2 regions of the Pantoea sp. GW821-FHT03E06 genome follow, and region 2 is predicted to be linked to the other one. Evidence: predicted binding sites of a transcription regulator. Region 2 holds the regulator's gene; the other holds the start of a gene.

Region 1 (7,520 bases), 1.2 Mb from region 2:
GCCTTCAATTTTTTCGTTGAGGCCACCAACCGGTTGTACATTACCAAACTGATCGACTGAGCCGGTCACCGCAATTTGCTGATTGACCGGCTGATTGGCCAGCGCACTGATTAATGCGCACAGCTCGGCAAGCGATGCGCTATCGCCATCTACTTCTGAATAAGATTGCTCAAACACCAGCGATGCGGAGAAGGGCAGTTGCTGCTCAAGTTCCAGTTCAGCGATCAGATAGGCTTGCATAATCATCATGCCTTTCGCATGGATGTTGCCGCCCAGTTCAGCTTTGCGTTCCACATCAGTGAATTCACCATCGCCAGGATGAACCACACAGGTAATGCGTGACGGTTCGCCCCATGGACGTGGATGACCAGGAAACTCAACAACCGAAAGGCCATTAATTTGCCCAACGACTTCGCCTTCGGTTTCAATCATGATCTGATTGAGCAGAATCTCATCGCGCATGCGATCGGCAAGGAAGCTCTCACGCCACTGGCGTGCTTCAAGCGCGTCTTTTAACGCTTCGCCGTTCAGGCTCTCGCCGTGCAGTGCGGCTTCCTGCAGCTGGCGACGCAGCCAGCGCGGGCACAACGGCAAGGTATCTTGATCACCTGTCATACGGGCCGCTTCCGTAATTAACACCGGCCAGAAATCGGCTTCAGGCGATGCTAAATTCGCTTGTTCGGCTTGAGTTAACGTCCATTGGCACCACGACGTCATGTCCTCTTCGTCCAGCACCTGCAGGCTCTCTTCAAACTCGCTATAAAGTGCCATCTCATGCACTTCAACATCCAGTTCCTGGAAAGCGGCCAGCGCATCACGATCGCCGCACAAGATCAGGCGCAGTTGCAACGGGAGTGGCGGGATCGCCACCGGTAACGGTTGCCGCTCATCCTGCGAATACCAATCGAAGCGGCCTTGTTCAATACACTTACGCAGGCGCAACCACAGCAGCGGCTGGGCCAGCAAGGTGTTGACGGCAAGGATTAACGTGCCGCCATTCGCGCGGTGCAACAAGCCGGGTTCAGGTTGAACACGATCTTTATACTGACGCACACAGCCAAACAGCTGCTCAGATTCAATCCAGTCGGCGAAATGTACGCCGCCCTGGCTGGTGAACGGACGATTGATATCGCTGGGAGCAAGTAAGCTGACGGTATCGCCCATAACATGGTAGTCACCACCGTACAGCGAGAGCTCTTCAGGCTGAAAACGTTGTGCCGCATCCGCGATGCAAGCAAGATAGTCGCTGTTTTCCTGACTGCGCAGCAACAGCAGTGGAAAACCCAGCGTTTGATGATGCAAATGCGCCAGCGCATTCAGCAGACGCGGCTGAACCGCGGCAAGACTATCGCAATCTTCCAGTGAGACGTTTGAGAAAATGGATTGGTAGCGGTCGCTATCCGGCTGCAGGGCTTGCCACGTAATTTGAGTGCTGGTCAAAATATTCGCATTAGTCTGATTTAGGAAAAGCGCGATTATACAGGAATCGACCTGGTTAATCACGGCGGAGTTCCGGGCCGGATTGTGACGGATACAACATGTTTTTCCTTGCTGCATCCAGGAAAAAAGCTGTTATTCTTAGTTTGTTACGTGATCACGATGAGATTCCGATGAAATACCAGCAACTCGAAAATCTTGAAAGTGGATGGAAGTGGAAATACCTGGTGAAAAAGCATCGGGAGGGTGAATTGATCACTCGTCATCTTGAATTAAGTGCTGCGCAAGCCGCGGTCGATATGCTGCTGGGAATGGAGAATAGCCCGGTTGAGGTTAATGAGTGGATCGCCCAGCATATTCACCCCGATTTGGAGAATCGTCTCAAGCAGACGATTCGTGCACGCCGCAAACGTCACTTTAATGCCGAGCATCAGCACACGCGTAAAAAATCGATCGACCTGGAATATTTGGTATGGCAACGTCTGGCGGGATTAGCGCAGCGTCGCAGTAGTACGCTTTCAGAAACGATTGTGCAATTAATTGAAGATGCTGAACGCAAAGAGAAGTATGCCAGCCAGATGTCGACGTTGAAGCAGGATTTGCAGGCGATTCTGGGAAAAGGCGGATCGGACAGCGAATAAAAAAGCTTTCGATATTGCAAAATTGCAGCATAAAAAAACCCCGCCGAAGCGGGGTTTTTATTGCGCGATAACTTAAGCCTGTGGCTGAGTTACAACGTCTTTGATACCTTTCACGTCGATTTCAACGCGACGGTCTGGCGCCAGGCAGTCGATCAGGGCATTGCGGCCTTTCACGCTGTCACAGGTGTTGCCAGTAACTGGGTTAGATTTGCCCATACCACGTGCAGAGATCTTGTTAGACGGGATACCTTTTGATACCAGGTAATCGACTACAGACTGAGCGCGTTTCTCAGACAGTTTCTGGTTGTACTGCTCTGAACCGATGCGATCGGTGAAGCCCAGTACGACAACAGAACCGTCTTTCGGATCCATTGAGCTCAGCTGGCTGTACAGCTGATCCAGAGCCTGCTGGCCTTCTGGCTTCAGGGTTGCTTTGTTGAAGGTGAACAGCACGTCAGACTTCAGGGTGAAACGCTTGGTTTCAACAACTGGAGCTGGAGCTGGAGCCGGAGCTACAACTGGTGCTGCATCTTCATCCTGACCGAAGCGGTAAGAAACGCCGACGCTCAGCATGCTGTTGTCAGGACGCGCACCAACGGTACCTGCGTCACCGATGTTGTTAACCCACTGGTAGTCCAGGCGAGTCGCCCAGTTTTTGGTCAGTGCGTATTCAACACCAACAGCAGCCAGCGGAGAAACGCCGGTGTCGTGATCGCTGTGACGAACGCCATCGGTGCTCTGAGTAGAGTCTGCACGCCATACCATGCCACCCAGACGGGTGTACACGTCGAAATCTTCAGTGATTGGGTAGCTCAATTTAGCAGCCAGCTGAACGCCTTGTGCTTTGAACGCGCCATTGGTCACGTTACCTTTGTTAGGCATACGGCCCAACCAGTCGTAACCCAGCTCGAAGCCCAGGTACGGGTTAGCTTGGTAACCTGCGAATGCACCAGCTCCCAGCTGAGATTCGTGGGTTGGACCGTCGTTGTTCTCGTAACCGTTACCGTAGTAACCAGTATCGTGATACTGAGACCAGCCCAGTTTAGCACCGGTGTACCAGGTGTTATCTTTAGGAGCGGCCTGCGCTACGGTAGCGAAGCCAGCCAGTGCCACTGCAATTGCGATAGCTGTCTTTTTCATTTTTGCGCCTCGTTATCATCCAAATAGGCAATGAGCAAAAAGGTTGCTCTTTGTGTTAATCCTTCGCCGGGTCTAAACGCTCGCTTTTGACTCTACCGAAAAAACGGAGGTTATTGAGCACCCTGGCGAGCTAAAGTCTACAACGAGATTGGAAAGTTACAAGTATGATGTGAGGTCGAGCAGTAAAAAAACAGGGATTTATACACACATTTTAACAAATGACGTGGCAAAATCTTCGGTACTGAAATGAAAAAAAGCAGCTAAGCCATTGTCATAGCTGGCGGGAAAAGAATCAGTGGCTTAGCTTCAACTTCTGCAAAAAAAATGCTGAGAAAATTCCTGGATTTACTTAATGAAACAAATCTGACGGAATTTTTGCTGCTTTAGGTTGTCTGGAATGAGCATATTGATGCCCCTGCGGACGCAAAATGAGCCCAAGAGCATCACCTTCTGCAGCTGCTTTTTCCAATTCTGCACGCTCTTCATCACTTAATTCGTACGGAATCCAGGCTAATACCACGCTATAATTGCCCGTGCGCAGCGCTTTAACCATACTTTCTACCGTATTGAATCGCTCAGATTCAGTAATATGCATACTCTTTTCTAACGGTAATCCTGACTGTTGCATCCAGCTACGATTCGGCTTTTGCGCAGGAGTTAGCCATAGCTGCCAACGTGATTGCTCACTCAACTGTTTTAGTACCGGTAGAAGCATGAGTTGCATCATTCCAGGTTGTTCGCTGGATCGCAGTTCAGTGATTCCACCCAGCGAAGGCTGCGCTAAGCTTGAAGAAGCAAAACGATGAGAACGATCAGCAGGGCCAGAGAAATGAGTACGCATATTTTAATCACTCAGTAATGAACTGTATGAATATACAGTAATGGCTTCCTGGATAAAGATCAACCTCATTTTCTGATAATGCCTCGCAATTTCTGCACAAGATCCCTCGCTTCTGCTTTTATTCATTGAACAGCTAAATCGTTTTTTTTATCTTCTAAGCAAATGAATCTGAGAGCTTTTCTAGGAAATTTCCCGTGCATGGACTGAAATGAGGGGGCGTTATGAAAAGAAATAATCCGGTTGTTGAGCAATCTAAAGCGCAGTTAGCAGCATTAGGTAAAATTGAGTCCCGTACGCAATTTGGTGGTTATGCGCTGACCGTTGAGAAGGTGGTTTTCGCCTATATCAATGAGGATGCACTCTATTTACGTGCCAGTGAGGCACTCCATCACTATAACGCGAAGCGTTCTCTGGAACCGCTAGTCTATCGTAAGCGCGGGATGCCGGTAACACTGAGCTATTTCAAAGTCGATAAACTGCTTTGGCAAGACCCAGAACAATTACTGCATTTGTCGGCAAGCTCTCTACGTGCCGCTCAGGATGAAGCCGCGAGCAAATTAGTCTCATTGCGCTTGAAAGATTTGCCCAATCTTAGCCTGCGGTTGGAGTTGATGCTGCATAAAGTCGGTATCAGTTCGGTAAGGCTTCTGTGTGAAATAGGATCACGCCAAAGCTGGCTGAAGTTAAGGGCGGTGAATAAGCATATTGGCTTGAAAACGCTACTGGCATTAGAGGGCGCGATTTCAGGACACCATGAAGCGGCATTGCCAAGCGCAATTAGGGAGGAACTTTGTGCTTGGTATCTAAAAACGCTCCGCCAACATGCAGCGGCGGAGCATCTGCAACCTTAGTGGTTAATAAGTGAACGGCGCAGACGTGCAATCTCTGGCAGCAGTGCGATCAGCAAACCTAATTGTTGGACGACTAATGGTGCACGTCCATCTGAGCTGGTCTTCAACTCGCCTAAGCGCTGCATCAGGGCCTGCTGCATGTCTGTGGCCTGTGAATCTGTGACGCGTTCTACCTGCAGCACATCTTCAATAAAGCAGACCGCGTCATCCAGTAAGGTAAGCAATGTTCTATCCGCCAAACGCTCTCGATGTGCTCCAAGCGCCGAAATATAACTCAGGAAGGAGTGGTTCAGGCACAGTAGTCGAAACGCGTTTTCACGGAGCGGTTGCTGAAGCTTAAGTTCGCTACTGATGTTTGATACCACCGATGCAAGTTCTGCATCAGCATTGTGGGCATCACGGCGCGCCACGCGATAAGCCAGACGATTGTCCTTACCTTGGTGATATTGCTCCATTATCGCATCAAGATAACGGCAGTTCGCATCCAATGTCCGATCGGCCACCGCAGTAATTTTGCGGAAACGCCAATCCGGCCATACAAAGGCCACGGCTAGCCAGGCTAAACCACAGCCAAGTAAAGTATCCACCACTCGTGGCAATGCCACTTCAAATCCTTCACCCAGCAAATTAAAACAGAGCAGGACCAGCAAGGTGATAAATAAAGTGGCTTGCGCGTATTGAATCTGTCGAAAGGCGAAGAAGAGAACACCACTCAACACAATCAATACCAGCTGACCCTCAATGGAGGGGACCAGCCACAACACGGGAAGGCCGATGGCAATACCTGCTAGCGTGCCGCCAATACGTAGGGCAAGCCGTCTGCGAGTGGCATGGTAATTGGGCTGGCAGACGAACAGGCTGGTAAGCAAAATCCAGTAACCACGCTCTACGCCGGTGATTTGAATAAATGCATAGCCAACACAAAGTACCAGTGACATTCGCACCGCGTGGCGAAACAGCGCGGAGTGGGGGCTGAGATGGCGGCTTAAACGTAAGCGAATATCCGCCCAGCCGCTAAGACCTTCGCGTGAGAGATGGTTATCGCTCTGGATTGCGGGCTCAGTAAGCAGTTGTTCCGATTCAATGGATGCCAGCTGCGCATCAATGGCGCGCAAATTACGCAGCAGCCAAAACAACGCGCGAATATGGGGATCCTGTGGCTCATTTTGCTGCAGACGCTGCAGAGCGGTTTCCAGCCGCTGGAAGGCCCGTTCAAAGTGGCTGTCATGATGCCAGGATTGACGCAGTAAAATCGTCTCCGCCAGTTTTCGGCACGCCTGCGCCTGCATATTCATCAATCGCTGGAAGCGGAACAGCACTTCGTTATAGCGCCAGTTATCACGCAGCAGGTGATATTGCAGATGTGAAGAGCTGGCCCGTTCATGGATATCCTGAGCGACAAAATAGTAGTGCAGGCTTCGACGTGTACTACGCGACCCACGATCGCCTCGTAGCCGGCTTTGAATAGTCGTTTTCGTGAGATTGAGCTGCGCGACTAATTGGCTGTTCACCATTGCCGTAGCAACAAGCGTGGCATCATCCTGTTCGCCGCCGTCGGGATCGAACAAGTTTGCTTTGGCTTCGAGATAGCGTGCCAGTTGGGAAAAGCTTCCCGCCAGTTGTTCCTGTACGGGACGCACCGGAAACATCAAATGACCGATAAACGTCAGTAAGTTATACCAGAGGGCGCCAATCAGTAGCAGCGAAGGTTGCAGCCACCACTGCGTAAACAGTCCTATACCGAGCATGGTATAGACTGCAATCAGCAGTGCGCCGAAGGCGATAGTGGCGTAGCGTTGCCCCAGTGCGCCGAGCAAAATAAAGCCCCAGCTGGAAAGCGCCAGGCCTAACCCAAATGCCCACGGATGCGGGAACAGAAGTTCGACCGAGACCGACGCGATGCAGAAACAGATAAGCGTAATCAAAAGATTGCGAACGCGCCCAATCCAGCGGTCGTCAAGGTCGGCCAGAGCCGCCGCTACCACGCCGAGCGTCAGCGGAATCGTCCACTCAATTTGGTGCAGCCACCACGGCACCGCCGCACATCCGGTCAAGGCAAAAAAGATGCGTAGCAGATAGCGTAAGCTGCTATTGAAAAAATAGCGGCGCCAGCCCGGCAAGGCGTTATGCATCATTGAACGGCCTCAGTAGCGACGACGCGCATTGGCTTCACGCGCTGCCTGCGCTTCTTCTACCGATACCACGCGACGTCCCACTGGCCACAGCGCAATTGCAGCAATTTTAAAATTGGCGATGCCAACAGGAATGCCAATGATAGTCAGGCATTGCACAATACCGGCTGAGATGTGGGCCAGACATAGCCACCAGCCAAACAGTATTAACCAGAAAATATTCAGGAAAGTGCCGCCGGTGTTCATCACATGGCTTTTGCTGTCAGGACGCAGTACATCAACATGTACCGCTTCGTTGCCGAATGGCAGCAGCGATAATTTGGTAATTTCCCAGCAGGAGCGCGTCAGCGGCAGCGTAAAAATCAACACAATGCTGATTAAGGTGGCAAATAGCCAACTCAATGTGGTGAAAAAACCACCGAGAATAAAATTCAGTATATTTAAAACAGTACGCATAACGCGATTTTCCTTTTGCAAT
Region 2 (7,520 bases):
TCCCATGACCAAATGGCAGGCTTACCGCCGACTGATGCGTATCGATAAACCGATCGGCACCGTTTTACTGCTGTGGCCGACGATGTGGGCGCTGTGGCTTTCCGGCATGGCGATTCCGCCGCTGCCGGTGCTGCTGGTATTTGTCCTCGGCGTTATTGTGATGCGTGCAGCGGGCTGCGTGATCAACGATTACGCTGACCGCAAAATCGATGGTCATGTTAAGCGTACCGCTTCACGTCCACTGGCCAGCGGTGCGGTGACGGAGAAGGAGGCCAAACTGCTGTTTGCCGGCCTGGGAATTCTGGCATTTATGCTGGTGTTGACCATGAACACCATGACCATTTTGCTCTCCTTTGGCGGCCTGGCGCTGGCATGGGTGTATCCGTTTATGAAGCGCTACACGCATCTGCCGCAGGTGGTGCTGGGCGCGGCGTTTGGCTGGGCGATTCCGATGGGATGGGCCGCAGTTAGTGAGTCCTTACCTTTGGTTTGCTGGTTAGTATTCCTGGCGAATATCTGCTGGACGGTGGCCTATGACACGCAATATGCGATGGTTGACCGCGATGACGATGTGAAGATTGGCGTGAAGTCGACGGCCATTTTGTTTGGTCGTTACGACAAGCTGATTATCGGTCTGCTGCAGCTGGCGACGCTCGCCCTGATGGCGTTGGTCGGAATGATGCTCCATTTGAACGGCGCGTTTTACTGGTCGCTGTTACTCGCCGCGGGACTGTTTGTGCATCAGCAGAAGCTGATTGCTCAGCGCGAGCGCGATGCCTGCTTCCAGGCGTTTCTGAATAACAACTATGTGGGCATGGTGTTATTTATCGGCATCTTGCTCAGCACCGTACCGTTCGCCGATTTGCTGTAAACAAAAAAGGCGCACCGAAGTGCGCCTTTTTATCGCGGGTCGCCAGGTTAATCGTGCGCGACCGCGCTCTCAATCGTCAGACGCACATCGCTTGTCACTAACTCCGCCAGCATCTGCCACATCATATGACTACGTTCTGCATCTGCATCACCTTTATCACTGATGTAGCCTTCATCGCGCAGCGTCAGTACCAATGCGGTAAACACTGCTTTATCGAAGAACTCCGGCGCGTTGATACCGTGCAGCACTGAGAGACGTTGAGCCAGCGTGCGGCTCTCTTTCTCCAGCGTGCCACGGTTGATCGCCGGTTTCGCGCTGAGAATGGCGAAGGTAATCGCAAAGCGCTGCAACGTTTCACGAATACCCGCTGCCAGCAGCTGCAATGAACGATGACGTGCCGGGCTCATTTTGAGCTGGCCATCCTGCAGTGTAATCAGCCCCTGACGCGCCATTTCTACGCACAGTGCATTCAGCAGGGCGGGCAGCTCAGCATTATCCCAACGCAGGAACAACTCGCTCTTCAGCATTGGATACACCAGGCTAACCTGGCGCAGCAACTCTGCTTCGCTGATTTCACGATGCTGCTGCACGATGGCGGCGATCAACGATGGCATCACCAGCATATGATGGATATTGTTGCGGTAATAAGTCATCAGCACCGCCTGCTCGCGCGGCAGAATGATGATGTCGCCAATGTTGTCTTGCTCAGTCTCGAACTTGTTCATGCCCATGGCGTGATCAAGCAGTGCTTCGGCGCTCATATCCGGCACGGTTGCTTCCGGCGAATAGGGCACGTTACGCAGCAGTTGGGTGTAGCACTCCAGCTGCTCAATCAACTGTTCGCGAGTGAGTGAACGCTGACGTGAGGCCAGTAGCGCGGTGACGCACAGGTTCATGGCATTCGCGGCACCGGCTTCGTTGATGCGCACCATCAGCTTCGCCGCAATGTCATTTACGGCTGGCGTCATCCAGGCTGGACGTTGGGGTTCGATAGGATCGATCGCATCACGCCATTCCGGCACGTTTTTGTTCAGATAGTTCATCAAGGGCAGCGGTTCGCCAAAGTTGACGTAGCCCTGACCAAGATTGCGCAGCTTACGTAAGCCGCGCACCATCTGCAGGAAACTCTCTTTCTCTTTGGCCGCGCCGCGCAGTTCTTTCGCGTAAGTGCCCACTTCCATCACGTGCTCATAACCAATATAAATTGGCACGAAAGTGATGGGACGGCTGCCGCCGCGCAGCATGGCTTGCAGCGTCATTGATAGCGTGCCGGTTTTCGGATCCAACAATCTACCGGTACGCGAGCGGCCGCCTTCCACAAAATATTCCACCGAGTAACCACGGCTAAACAGTTCGCCGAGATATTCACGGAACACGGTGGAATAAAGTTTATTGCCCTTGAAGGTACGACGAATAAAGAACGCGCCAAGACGACGGAAAATCGGGCCCGCAGGCCAAAAGTTCAGGTTGATACCTGCAGCAATGTGCGGCGGCACCAGGCCTTGATGATATAGCACGTAGGAAAGCAACAAATAGTCCATATGGCTGCGGTGGCAGGGCACATAAACAATCTCATGTCCATCCTGTGCCAGCTGACGTACGCGCTCGCCACCGTGAACGTTGATGCCTTGATACAGCCGGCTCCACAGCCAGCCCATCACGCGGTCAGTCACTTTAATCGCTTCGTAGGAGAAGTTTGCCGCCACTTCTTCCATCATTTCGATGGCGTTCTGCTGGGCTTTCTCATGTGAGATCTTTTTGCTGCGCGCCTCATCTTCCACCGCTTTTTCAATCGCCTTGGATTGCAATAGCTTGTTGAAGAGATCCTGGCGTGCAGGCAGACGTGGACCCACAGCGGCCAGACGCTGGCGAGCAAAATGAATGCGCGCGACACGCGCCAGCTTCTGTGCAATCGACTTATCAGTGCCGTGTTCGGTCGCCATCTGACGTAACGAAACGGTTTGCGAGAAGCGGACAAAGCTATCGCGACCGTGCCACAAAATGGCGAAGAATTTCTGTACGCCATTCAGAACGCGCAGATGCGGTGTGGATTCACCTGATGTTTCACGTCCCGGCGCGCGGCCAAACATCACCGCGACCGGCAACATTTGTACATCGAGCTGCGGGTTGCTGCGGTGTAAATCCAGATAATCGTGGAACAGCTTTACCGATTCGGGATTGGCCACGAAATAGGGAATAACGCGTGGGCCATCGTGAATAAACACGTGGCGCGGCAGCAAGGTGCCATCGATCTCTAGCGGAGCCAGCGGATCGGGCAAATCGTGTTTCAGACATTGTGCACGAAGTGTGAGCAAGTCAGCCTTTGAATCATAAGGCAAAACATACATCACTGGACGTGTCGGATCGATTCCGTGTTCAGAGATAGGATCGGTCGGAATGACCTTACTTTTTACCAAAATAGAGAGTGGTAAATTCAATAATTTGTAATAGAGTTTACGCCAACCTGACATAGACAACTTAAAGCCTCTTGTTAGCAAAGCGCGGCAAGCATACCAGAAAGTGCAGCGAAGATCTGTGGCTCTGCCACCTCATACTGCCCACACATTGACGTCAAAATAGATCAAGGGTTCCATAAACATGGCAAATAACGTCACCGGTATTGTAAGAATAGTGAAAGCAGCCGGTTATTCCTGGCAGGGGCTGCGTGCCGCATGGCAGCACGAGGCGGCATTCCGCCAGGAAGCGATAGCCGCGCTGGTGGCGATTATCGTGGCATGTTGGCTGGATGTAGACGCCATTTCCCGCGTGCTGATGATTGGCTCCGTGGTACTGATTGTCATTGTCGAAATCCTTAATAGTGCCATTGAATCCGTCGTTGACCGCATTGGCCAGGAGCAACATCCCTTATCAGGGCGCGCCAAAGATATGGGCTCGGCTGCGGTATTGCTGACTATCTTACTGGCTCTTTTTGTTTGGATCGTGCTGCTCTGGACGCATTTGAGATAGCCATTCCAGATTCATCAAACCGCTGATTTTTCCCTCTGTTACGGTTTTCATTTCGCCAATACCTGTATATACTCACAGCGACTGTATAAACAACCAGGGGGCGGGATGAAAGCGTTAACTGCACGGCAGCAACAGGTCTATGACCTGATTCGCGACCATATTAACCAGACGGGCATGCCGCCAACGCGTGCGGAAATTGCTGCGCAACTGGGATTTCGCTCGCCCAATGCTGCTGAAGAGCATCTGAAAGCGCTGGCGCGTAAAGGCGTAATTGAAATTGTTTCCGGCGCATCGCGCGGGATTCGCTTATTAATGGAAGAAGAGCCGAGCGAAGGCTTGCCATTAATTGGTCGTGTCGCTGCGGGCGAGCCGCTGCTGGCACAGGAGCATATTGAAGCGCACTATCAGGTGGATGCAAACCTGTTCAAACCCAGCGCGGATTTCCTGCTGCGTGTGAGCGGTATGTCGATGAAAGACATCGGTATTATGGATGGTGACTTGCTGGCGGTGCATAAAACGCAGGAAGTGCGTAACGGACAGGTTGTCGTAGCGCGCATTGATGACGAAGTCACGGTCAAACGCTGGAAAAAGCAGGGCGCGATTGTCCATCTTCTGCCGGAAAATAACGATTTCCAACCGATTGTGGTAGATACCCGCGAGCAATCATTGACCGTTGAAGGTCTGGCCGTTGGGATCGTGCGTAACGGCGAATGGCTCTGATTCGTTCCTGATTCCCTCCTACTGCGGCGGCGTATGCTGCGCTGGCCGCAGTCTGCTAGTTTCTTCTTTTTGACATTTTCTGCGGCACTGTCGGGCGCAATCACGCTGGTTACCGCAAATAACGGAATGGGCTGATGCAGCTGTTTTCCCCTTCAGATAAAGCACTTTGGCGGCTGGCGCTGCCGATGATCCTCTCTAACATCACCGTTCCATTGTTGGGCGTGGTGGATACTGCCGTTATTGGTCATCTCGATAGCCCGATTTATCTTGGGGGCGTCGCCGTGGGTACCACGGCAACCAGTTTTATCTTTATGCTCCTGCTGTTTCTGCGCATGAGTACCACTGGCCTTACCGCGCAGGCGTTTGGTGCCAATGACAAAACGGCGCTGGCACGCGCCCTGACCCAACCGCTGTTGATTGCTTTGGTTTTTGGTTTGCTATTTATGGTGCTGCGAACGCCGGTAAGCAGTTTGGCAGCCGCATTAATGGGCGGCAGCCCAGAAGTGCAGCAGCAGGCCAAAATTTTCATTGAGATTCGCTGGCTTAGCGCGCCCGCCACCTTGGCTAATCTGGTTATTCTTGGTTGGCTGTTAGGCGTGCAATATGCGCGTGCGCCGATGGTATTGCTTATCGTCGGGAATCTGGTGAATATCCTGCTCGACCTTTTATTTGTCCTTCAGCTGCATTGGGGAGTGGCCGGTGCAGCGGCGGCAACGGCGCTGGCTGAATATGTCACGCTGGGAGTAGGTTTGTGGATGGTGGCGCGCGTACTCAAACTGCGCGGTATTTATTTCGCTCTACTAAAAAGCAGCTGGCGTGGCGATGCCGCGCGGCTGTTCCGTCTTAATCGCGACATCATGCTGCGCTCCTTAATGCTTCAAATCTGCTTTGCATCCCTGACCATTCTGGGGGCGCGCATTGGTCCTGATGTGGTGGCGGTTAATGCCGTATTGCTGATGTTCCTCACTTTTACCGCCTACGCGCTAGATGGCTTTGCTTATGCGGTTGAAGCCTGCTCGGGTGAAGCGGTAGGCGCGAAAGATCGCAGTCGATTAATACTTATCTGGCACGCGGCCTGCCGTCAGGCCTGTTTTGTCGCCGCAATATTTGCCCTGATTTATGCGTTCACGGGGCCGCAGATTGTGGCCATGCTGACATCACTGGAAGCGTTGCGTGAAATGGCCGACAGATATCTCATCTGGCAGGTGATATTGCCGTTGATAGGCGTCTGGTGTTATCTGCTGGATGGCATGTTTATTGGTGCGACGCGTGGTCGTGAGATGCGTAACAGCATGATGATAGCCGCCATGGGTTATGGCCTGACGCTGCTAACATTGCCCTGGCTTGGTAACCACGGTTTATGGCTGGCGATAACGGTATTCCTGGCGCTACGAGGTGTGACGCTGTGGCTGATGTGGCGCGGTCATTGGCAGCGCGACAGCTGGTTTAATGCCTGAATAAGCGAAGCGTAACCTACAGATTAATCTGTAATTTCCTGCAAACTTCGAAGCGGCAACTATAATTAACTCATACGGCGCAGATGAATAGCGCATCGTGTGGGTATGTTCTTTGATATACAGAGAATGTATCCGTCTCACTCAGGATGAAGTGGAGGATTATTATGAATAAAGACGAAGCTGGTGGAAACTGGAAGCAGTTCAAAGGGAAAGTGAAGGAGAAGTGGGGCAAGCTTACGGATGATGATATGACCGTGATCGAAGGTAAACGCGATCAGCTTGTCGGTAAAATCCAGGAACGCTACGGTTATGCGAAAGATCAGGCAGAGACCGAAGTGAAAGACTGGGAAAGCCACAACAAAGATTACCGCTGGTAATCGACGTCTTATTAAGGACGATGCTCCTACCCACCGATCATTATGATCGGGTCGGCACAAGGAAGTGCCAATTAAGCCTTTCTCACCCGTTTTTTACTCTCACTCTGATGGTCGTGTTCGCAACTATCATGCCGCGTACAAGCCGCAACTTCCGTGCAATTCTCGCATAAGCCATGTGCTTCAATCACCGTATGACGCAGTGAAAACCCTGCCTGATCTGCCAGTGTCGCAATGGTTTTTTCCACTCCATGTGCATGCTTTTCACTTACCGCCGCGCAGCCATCACACACCAGCATCACAGAAGTGTGCGCTGGTTCGTCGAAATGGTGGCAAACCACATAGCTATTATTCGATTCCACGCGGTGAATGAATCCCTGCTCCAGCAGAAAATCCAGTGCACGATAAATCGTGGGCGGTTTGGCTTGAGGTTCACTGACGCGCAGCTGATCCAGCAGGTCGTAAGCGCTAATTGATCCATTTTGCTCAGCCATCAGACGCAATACTTCAGCGCGCTGAGTAGTAAGGCGCACGCCGCGGTCAAGGCAGAGTGATTCAGCCTGGGTAAGCAGCTGTTCGGGCGTGAGGTTAGACATGAGCATTCTCCGGGTTGCAGGTTATGTTATTTTATCACACAATTTTTTCTACTGCTGTTATTGCTTTTTTAGGCGTGTTTTCTGCTAAAAAAACCGGTTAATCAATTTGTTACCGTTCCACTTTGTATTGACCTTCAGTTTTTGCCCATTTTCCCGATGTAAACCTCTATGTAGCCAAGGCAACGGCCGCTGGGATTTTGCTTTGCAACTCACCAGGTTAGCGTCTATGGTTCAAAAGGTCTTAAGTAATTTCTGGTATCAATTTAAACACTGTTAATCTTTCCGCATAAAAACACAGCGGAATGGTGTGAAAGCATCCAATTCTGCGAATAGCAGTGCTATTTCCTTTCAATTCACAGCAATGAAGCGTTAGCCATGGTTCAGAATAGCGGCTAACTAAACTGTTCCGTCGGTGAGTGGCTCAGCGACATTTCAAAGGTGATGGCAGGCTCATGGTGAAGACACTATTCAGGCACAAAAAAGTTGCTTATCTTGTTGGTTTGAATGCGGTATTTATTTCTTCTTCAGCTTTAGC

Evidence for each region. The regulator LexA, encoded in region 2, represses DNA repair genes until DNA is damaged. The targets are predictions, from matches to a motif close to TNCTGTATGTACATACAGNA.
Region 1: a site for LexA is predicted at 4,080-4,099, ahead of sulA (SOS-induced cell division inhibitor SulA). Genes of this name have one in related genera too.

Annotation. Positions count from the first base shown of each region.
Region 1 covers NZ_JBWKUG010000001.1:1,517,741-1,525,260, forward strand. The annotation lists gene AC07WB_RS06950 (AAA family ATPase) at 1-1,557, opposite strand, end outside; gene matP (macrodomain Ter protein MatP) at 1,611-2,078, shown strand; gene ompA (porin OmpA) at 2,151-3,218, opposite strand; gene sulA (SOS-induced cell division inhibitor SulA) at 3,568-4,059, opposite strand; gene AC07WB_RS06970 (TfoX/Sxy family DNA transformation protein) at 4,281-4,910, shown strand; gene yccS (YccS family putative transporter) at 4,907-7,045, opposite strand; gene AC07WB_RS06980 (YccF domain-containing protein) at 7,055-7,498, opposite strand.
Region 2 covers NZ_JBWKUG010000001.1:353,750-361,269, forward strand. The annotation lists gene ubiA (4-hydroxybenzoate octaprenyltransferase) at 1-871, shown strand, start outside; gene plsB (glycerol-3-phosphate 1-O-acyltransferase PlsB) at 919-3,342, opposite strand; gene AC07WB_RS01625 (diacylglycerol kinase) at 3,470-3,838, shown strand; gene lexA (transcriptional repressor LexA) at 3,944-4,558, shown strand; gene dinF (MATE family efflux transporter DinF) at 4,693-6,015, shown strand; gene AC07WB_RS01640 (CsbD family protein) at 6,180-6,392, shown strand; gene zur (zinc uptake transcriptional repressor Zur) at 6,464-6,985, opposite strand; gene AC07WB_RS01650 (conjugal transfer protein TraF) at 7,438-7,520, shown strand, end outside.